Linked DNA regions of Cellvibrio sp. PSBB006. The protein of the gene in region 1 interacts with the protein of each later gene in a pairwise test. Links are inferred from orthologs where the notes say so. Each region holds a gene or a part of one and is shown on either strand. Other genes may lie near its edges.

What was found.
Region 2: the proteins of CBR65_RS08345 (region 1) and dnaA interact in binary tests that used the Escherichia coli proteins (3 or more experiments, as listed by UniProt). The link is inferred for Cellvibrio sp. PSBB006 from one-to-one orthologs.

The regions. Positions count from the first base shown.
Region 1 is NZ_CP021382.1:2,018,754-2,023,260, reverse strand. What follows is about bases 936-3,754. They hold CBR65_RS08345 (SIS domain-containing protein), read right to left. Parts: upstream 2,728-3,754; coding sequence 2,143-2,727; downstream 936-2,142. Other genes in these bases: CBR65_RS08335 (penicillin-binding protein activator), read right to left, coding at 3,190-3,754; CBR65_RS08340 (YraN family protein), read right to left, coding at 2,806-3,186; CBR65_RS08350 (BON domain-containing protein), read right to left, coding at 1,565-2,140; CBR65_RS08355 (LemA family protein), read right to left, coding at 936-1,452. Outside these bases: CBR65_RS08360 (M48 family metallopeptidase), read right to left, coding at 1-736; more of CBR65_RS08355, read right to left, coding at 859-935; more of CBR65_RS08335, read right to left, coding at 3,755-4,507. UniProt on the Escherichia coli protein: Required for the timely initiation of chromosomal replication via direct interactions with the DnaA initiator protein.
Region 2 is NZ_CP021382.1:3,373,494-3,377,200, reverse strand. Bases 845-3,707 are described here. They hold dnaA (chromosomal replication initiator protein DnaA), read left to right. Parts: upstream 845-1,439; coding sequence 1,440-2,975; downstream 2,976-3,707. Other genes in these bases: dnaN (DNA polymerase III subunit beta), read left to right, coding at 3,090-3,707; rpmH (50S ribosomal protein L34), read right to left, coding at 891-1,025; rnpA (ribonuclease P protein component), read right to left, coding at 845-858. Outside these bases: membrane protein insertase YidC, read right to left, coding at 1-216; membrane protein insertion efficiency factor YidD, read right to left, coding at 218-466; more of rnpA, read right to left, coding at 472-844. UniProt on the Escherichia coli protein: Plays an essential in the initiation and regulation of chromosomal replication. Binds in an ATP-dependent fashion to the origin of replication (oriC) to initiate formation of the DNA replication initiation complex once per cell cycle.

The sequences.
Region 1 (4,507 bases):
CCATCAATGCCATGCCAACACTCAAAAACGCGGCGGATGATTTATCGCGGCTGGAACGAAATATCCGGCGCTGACCGGTGCTGCGCACCATGTAATGCCCGATGAGGCCAATCAGCAAAATGCCGTTGAGCAATGCCACCAGGCGGATATTCAGGTTCATATCACCGTGAAAAATATGACTGAATTCATGGGCAACCACGCCTTGCAGCTCATCGCGATTTAACAGGCGAATGCATCCGCGCGTAATACCAATTACGGCATCTTGTGGTGTGTGGCCGGCGGCGAATGCGTTGATGGCATCATCTTCTATCAGATAAACCGGGGGCACCGGCGTGCCGGAAGCAATGGCCATCTCCTCGACAATATTAAGGATTTTTTTCTCATCGGCGTCGCTGGCATTGATATTAATCAAGCGGCCGCCCATGGCTTCCGCCACGACCCTGCCGCCGCTACGTAACTGGATTAACTTATAAGCGCTGCCGGCAAAGACGACACCGCAGATTATCAGCGTCATCCATCCCAATAGTTCCCAACTCAGCGTGTTAAACAGTCCTTGCCACAACCCGGTATGTTGAGCTTCATATAAATGACCGGTATACCCATCCTGTAAATAAAAGATGATGAATGCAAAGAGTAGGGTGGTGATAAGAATCAGTGAAAGGACCGCAGCGCACAATAAAAGAATAAGGCGTTTGGTATTGCGACGCGCCAGATCCTGTTGCTCAAAAAAGTTCATGGATGGTGTTCCTGCGGATAAGTGGCCGAGGAGATCGTCCTGATAATCTTCCTTCTTTATATATAGCTATTTTTTTCTGCCAGTTCGGCCCGCCACGACAGCGGGCACAATGATCGCAGGATTTAAAATGCAACCTTGGGTGCAGCCTGAATTTCTGCCGAATCGGCGAATTCCAGCAGGGCGGCATCTTCGCTGTGGCCAAACATATTGGCGAAGAAAACCGGTGGGAAAGTTTGTCTGTAGGTGTTGTAGGCCGTCACCGCATCGTTGAAAGCCTGCCGCGAAAAGGCGACTTTATTTTCTGTGCTGGTGAGTTCTTCGGAAACCTGCATCATATTTTGTGATGCCTTCAGGTCAGGATAGGCTTCCATCACCACATTCAAGCGACCCATGGCATTGGTTAGTAAATTTTCGGCACCGGCTAATTGTTGCATGGCGCTGGCACTGCCGGGTTCCGCTGCGGCAGCTTTCAATCCCGCCATGGCCTGGTTGCGCGCACTGATGACGGCTTCCAGGGTTTCGCGTTCGTGTTTCAGATAAGCTTTGGCGGTCTCGACGAGATTAGGAATCAGATCATAGCGGCGTTTGAGCTGGACTTCGATTTGGGAAAAAGCATTTTGGTAGCGATTTTTTAACGTAACCAGCTTGTTGTAGATGCCGATAACATAGAACACCACAATAGCAATAATCACCAGTGTCACAATGGTCGAGATCATAGCCTTATCCCCGAAAGTTGTTGTTGTGCATCCAATACTAGCACGTCAATGCGGAATTGCTGCTTTATCGATCTGCCGCCGGGCGCATTCATACTGAGGTGTGACTCGCGCCTCAATTGATATATTCAAATACGCGCACGACTTTTCTAACACCACCCGTGGTCCGCGCGATATCCGTCACGATTTCGGCTTCGCGGCGGGATACCATGCCCATTAAAAACACCGTTTTAGCTTCAGTGATTACCCGGACTCTGCTGTTGTCGATCTCTTTGTTGGCGATCAGTTTGGTTTTGATCTTGGTGGTTAACCAGGTGTCGTAAGTGCGCGTGGACATAGGCACATAGGGGCCGACTTGTAACTCATTGTGGAGTTGGCGAACAGTGCTGATCTTATTCACGGTGTCACTCGCCAGCTGGCGTAAATCATTGGAGGCAACCTGACCGGTTAACAACACTACGCCGTTGTGACTGTTGACGATGATGCGAGCATCGGCCAAACCGGGATGCGCCTTGATCATATTCACCATGGCAATGGTTTCGATATTCCGATCATCTATCGTGGCGCCGACAGTGCGCTTGCCGGGGTGAACATAAATGGGTTCGCTGGTTGTTGCTTCAATCAAGCGTGCGCAGCCGCTAAATAACATAACGAACGCAAGCAGAATCAGCGTTGGAGAAAACTTCAGCATGTTCAATGACTCCCGAATAGCTGCTGATCAATCAAATCACACAAGCAAAATAATGTTAGTAGATGCACTTCGTGAATTCTGGGGTGAGAGCCCAGCGGTACGCGCAATTCCAGGTCATTGACATCCAACAACGCGGGGATATCCCCGCCATCGCGACCGGTAAGGGCTATCACCTGCATCTCTTTATCATGGGCGGCGCTGATGGCTTGCAATAAATTACTGCTGTTTCCACCCGTAGTCAGCAACAGTAAAACGTCGCCCGGCTGGCCGAGTGCGCGGATTTGTTTAGCATAGATATCGTTAAAACTGTAATCGCTGGCGATGGCGGTTTGGGTGGTGATGTCACCACCCAGGTTGAGCGCGGGTAAACCTGGCCGTTCCTGTTCAAAGCGATTGACCAGGCTGGCGGTAAAGATTTGTGCTTGTGCGGCGGATATACCATTGCCACAGGTCAGAATTTTCTTCTCATCAAGCAGCGCGTGAACAATGATGTGACTGGCGCTGGCAATCAGCGGCGCAAGGCTTTCACCCGCTTGCATCTTGGCTTCGATGCTTTCGTGAAAAAGGGTAATCACCCGTTGATCCATAATGCTGTTCCGCTGAAGGAGTAAACGACTGCGCGCAGGTTAATCAATGATGGCGCATGGAGCAAGGTTTGCAGAACATCAGGCAGCGTTGAAGGCGCTTTTAATCCAGTCAATGCTCGCCGTCTGCATACCATCGAGCGCGATCACGTCAAAGCGACAGGGGACTTTGTCGGTGAGTTTGCGGGTTAGCAAAAAATATTGTGCCGCGCGGGTGATTTTATGTTGCTTGCGGTAATTCACGCTCTCCGCCGCCTGGGTAAAAAAGCGATTGCTGCGCAGGCGCACCTCCACAAACACCAACATATTCCCATCGCGCATGATGAGATCAATCTCGCCGGCCGCACAGCGATAATTCCGCTCGATACAAACCAGCCCTTGCCCCTGAAGAAATTGTTCTGCCAATCGTTCGGCCTGCGCACCGCGTGCCGATTTATTCGTATCCTTACGGGAAAAAGTCATGATTTACTCGATATAAGTTTCAGCAACGACCGTCGGAAGTGGCTGCGCTACACCATTGCGTATACGCGCCCAGATTTGCTCGCGCTCGATTCTGCCGTCAGGCAATAAATGCAAAGCGCCTGTTGCGCCATAGATACGCATCTCCGGCACTTGCGCCAGTTGGGGCAGGCGCGGATAGAGACGGAATGCATCGATGCCCAGCGCATGTAAGCGGCTGTAAATAGCCGAGGATTGGGTATTCTGATCAATCATTTTTTTCTCTGGGCTTTGGTTGTCGAACAGCCAGGGCATAGTGTTGAAACGAATTCCATTGAGGTCGCGGTCAATGCCGGGGTTGGGTATGCCGGAATAAATATGACTGGTTGCATAAACGGGAATATGGCCAGCGTAATGAAATGCCAGCGTAGGTTTTACCTGACGTGCCTGGGCCGGATCGGCGATCAGAAAGATCATATCCACATCCTGCCGGCGCCGTGCTTCAAACTGCAAATTGGTGCCCAGACGCCGCTCCAGTTCCACGGCGCGAGCCTGGCTTTGCTCAATTTGCATCGAGCTTTTGATCACCCGTGAATAATCACCCGTACCGATAAACTGGCTGGTGTTAACGACGGTGCCCCCCAGTTTTTGCCATTCCTCCGTAAATGCCTTGGCACTGCGCTCGCTCCAATCCTGCGAGGGAATCATAACCATCGCAAAGCGGTGGCCCTCAAGGTACGCCTGCCGTGCTACCTGGCGCGCCTCGTCTTCGGCAGCCAGACCAAATTGATAAAGTCCCTGAACCGGTGTTACCGGTTGCGTATCCGGATAATTCAGCGTCAGCACCGGTACGGGAAGGGAAGGCATTAAACTCAGTTCGGCCACCTTTTCTTTTTCCAGTGGACCAATGATTAACTCGGCCCCTTCGCTGACCGCCTGTTCGTAGGCTGTTAATACATCACCACTGCTGTCGTATTGACGAATCAAGGGCATCAGCGGACGTTCCTTGCTGGCGCGGTAGTAAGCCGCAAAGAAACCATCGCGAACGGCTTCACCGGCTTTGGCCAGGCGTCCCTGTAGCGGCAACAGTAACGCGATCTGGCGTGGCTGGTTGTCGATTAAGGTACGCAGTAATTGCAAATCACTGGGAAGGTTTTGGTTGGCAGGATGGCTGGGCCATTGCGCCCGCCAGGCATCCACCTGGGCCTGCTGTCGTTCCAGGTTGGTTTGGTTGTTCTTGCTCAGTGCGGCAAGGCTGTACCAGCCGCGCAGGGTTTCATCCGTTTCGTTTTGACTGCGCTCCTGTAGCTCGCCCTGCGACATGGTCATCAGGGTTTGCCAGATC
Region 2 (3,707 bases), 1.4 Mb from region 1 along the record:
CTGATTGGGTTCGGCCGGTACATCCTCATTAGCCGGCAGGCTCGGGATATCACTGGCACTTTGATCCGGGGTCTCGAAACCTGAACCTTCAGTAGTGGAGCTTGCTACGGGTACTTGTGAGTCGGGGAGGTTTTCCTGAAAGTCATTCCAGCGAATCACCAGCATAAAAAGAACGGCGATCATCGCCGCGATTAACAGGTTCTTTTGCCAATCCATCTTATCGAGTGCCATCTGTTGGTTGAGTATGAGTGGTTTTCTCCGGGACCAGATCAATTCCGCCCGCATGCCAGGGGTGGCATTTTATAAGGCGACGGAACGTTAAATAACCCCCTTTTATAAAACCGTGTTTTTCAATTGCTTCCTCAGCGTAATGCGAACAGCTCGGGTAAAAGCGGCATTGATTGCCGATCCACGGACTCAGCAGGTAGCGATAGCCATGTATACATTTAATGGCCAGCCGACGCATGCGTGTTACCTCTGTTCATTGCGGGCAGGTTGCGGCGTCTGATTGAGTTTGCGTACTACCCGCTGCCACTGTTGCTGGAGTTGTTTCGCAACGACCGGATTCGCCAGGTCATCCATCCCTTTGCGGGCCAGTACAATAACATCTATACCCGCCAAAGATTGCTGTTGTTGACGAAAACTTTCGCGAATCAAACGTTTTATGCGATTGCGAGCCACGGCAAGACGAATGTGTTTCTTGGCTATCACCAAACCTAAACGGGGATGATCCAATTGATTGGCGCGCGCGAGGATAAGGAAGTGCTGGTGGGATATACGAGCAGTGGCGCCATCGAAGACGCTTTGAAAATCACTAGAGGAAAGAAGGCGGAGCGACTTCCCGAACGCCTGCTTCACTCTAGCGACTCATTTTCTTGCGGAAGCAGCAATTAGATAGTTAATTGCTTGCGACCTTTAGCGCGACGACGAGCCAATACCAAACGACCGTTCTTGGTAGCCATGCGGGCACGGAAACCGTGATTGCGGACGCGCTTCAGATTGCTGGGCTGGAATGTTCTTTTCATGAAACTGAACCTGTTGTTTAAGAGCTGCTGTTGATGCAACCGTAGCGGAGATCACACGGCGTGTGAAAAGACGCGGGATTCTAAAGAAAGCCCAAAGGTAAATCAATGTATTTTGTCGAAATGCTGCAGGCTTGAGTGCATTTTGTTGTTATTTTTCGATATACCGGTTTTTCACCAATTTATTACGAGGATATCCACAGATTTATTAACAGATAAGATTAAAAAATGAACAATTTTTTGTGCCAGCTCTGTGTATAAATTTTCTGGTGAGTGGTTGTTAACTTATTGAATTTAAATGAGTAAAAAATTTCTTATGACATTATTTTTTTGTGTCAACTGTGGATAACAAAGAGGTGGGAGAGTACACTAGCCGGCTCATTTTGAAATAATAACTTTCAGCCTGGAGTAGGGGTTTTGCCGCAGTCACTTTGGAAATTATGCGCATCGAGTTTACAGGGTGAATTGCCCCAACAGCAGTTCAACACCTGGATTAAACCGTTGCAGATCGATGAGTCGGCCGGCCCCAACGAATTACGTTTATTAGCACCTAATCGATTTATTTGCGATTGGGTGTCCGAAAAATTTCTGACTCGCATTCGTGAGTTGGTCGGCAGTTACCAGCAGGGAAGCAGTTTGACAGTGGTGATCGGGATTCTTCCCAGACCCCAGGCAGCGTTCCAATACAATCGCGTGCCGGTATCGCCTGCTGTTGAATCAGTTCCCGTATCCTCGTTTGCGACCCAGCAACCTCAACACAATGGCAACTTATCATCGGAATCCCGCGCTCCTGCTTTGTCTTCTATTGATGGCGTGGTCTCAGGGGTTACCTCGATGGCTACGCCGATAAAAGACGCCGCAGCGGTGGAGACCGGTTTTGAGTCTGGTTCGCGTAACACGCAGGAGGCGGAAGTTGAGGGAGCGCTTAAGCATAGTAACTATCTGAATGTGTCCTCAACCTTCGCTACCTTTGTTGAAGGTAAGTCCAACCAGCTGGGCCTGGCGGCGGCACGTCAGGTGGCTGAAAATCCCGGCGGTGCATACAATCCGTTATTTATTTACGGCGGGGTAGGCTTGGGTAAGACCCACTTGATGCAGGCAGTTGGTAATGCCATGGTGGCCCGTAATCCGAATGCCAAGGTGGTGTATCTGCACTCCGAGCGTTTTGTGGCAGATATGGTTAAGGCGTTGCAGCTGAACGCGATCAACGACTTCAAACGCTACTACCGTTCCATGGATGCTTTGTTGATTGACGATATTCAGTTCTTCGCTGGCAAAGAGCGGTCCCAGGAAGAATTTTTTCATACCTTTAATTCCCTTCTTGAAGGCGGTCGGCAGATCATTCTCACCTGTGATCGTTATCCCAAGGAAATTAATGGCCTTGAGGAGCGCTTGAAGTCCCGTTTTGGTTGGGGGCTAACGGTGGCCATTGAACCGCCGGAGCTGGAAACTCGCGTCGCTATATTAATGAAGAAGGCTGAACAGGTCGGTATAGATCTACCCCACGAAGCCGCCTTCTTTATTGCCCAGCGTATTCGCGCCAATGTGCGCGATCTGGAAGGTGCGTTAAAGCGGGTGATTGCCAGTGCTAATTTTACGGGTCGCGCCATTGATGTGGACCTGGTGCGCGAAGCTTTGAAAGACCTCTTGGCCCTACAGGATAAACAGGTGGGGATAGATAATATCCAACGCGTTGTAGGCGAGTATTACAAGATCAAGATCAACGACTTGCTTTCCAAGCGTCGCAGTCGCTCAGTTGCACGTCCGCGGCAGGTGGCCATGGCGCTGGCAAAAGAATTAACCAATCACAGCCTGCCGGAGATCGGTGAGGCTTTTGGTGGACGAGATCATACAACGGTTTTGCACGCTTGCCGCAAGATCAAGGAGCTGCAGGAAGAGAGTGCGGACATTCGTGAAGACATGAAAAATTTGCTGCGTTCCCTCACAACTTGATCCAGACACACTGATTCGGTTTATGATGCGCAAGCCGTGCAGGGTTATCGCACACCAGAATTCCTATACCTTCTGTTGAAGCACTTTTATCAGGACATTTAAAGAGACCAACACATGAAATTTGTCGTTTCCCGCGAGGCTCTGCTTAAACCCTTACAATTGGTTGCCGGTGTGGTAGAGCGCCGTCAAACCCTGCCAGTACTGTCTAATGTGCTGCTGGTCCTGAATGGTGATCAACTGTCGTTGACCGGTACAGATCTGGAAGTGGAGATTGTCGGGCGCGTACAACTGGAGCAGGCAGGGGAGAGTGGTGAGATAACTGTTCCTGCACGTAAGCTGGTAGATATCTGCAGATCCCTTCCTGATGGCTCCAATATCGAGTTTTTTCAGGAAGAGCAGCGCATTATTGTCAAGAGCGGACGCAGCCGTTTTACCTTGTCTACGCTCGCCGCGAGTGATTTCCCCAATGTTGAAGACAGCCCGGGCAATTTGCAATTCAGCTGTGCCCAACAGGAGATTAAACGCCTGATTGAACGCACGGCTTTTGCCATGGCACAACAGGATGTCCGTTACTACCTGAACGGGATGCTATGGGAAGTTCGTCAGGATCAGCTACGTGTAGTTGCCACCGATGGACACCGCATGGCGATGTGTACCAGGGCAGTTGCCGTCAATACCGCTGAAATTATCCAGGCGATCCTGCCGCGTAAAGGGGTATTGGAGTTATCCAGA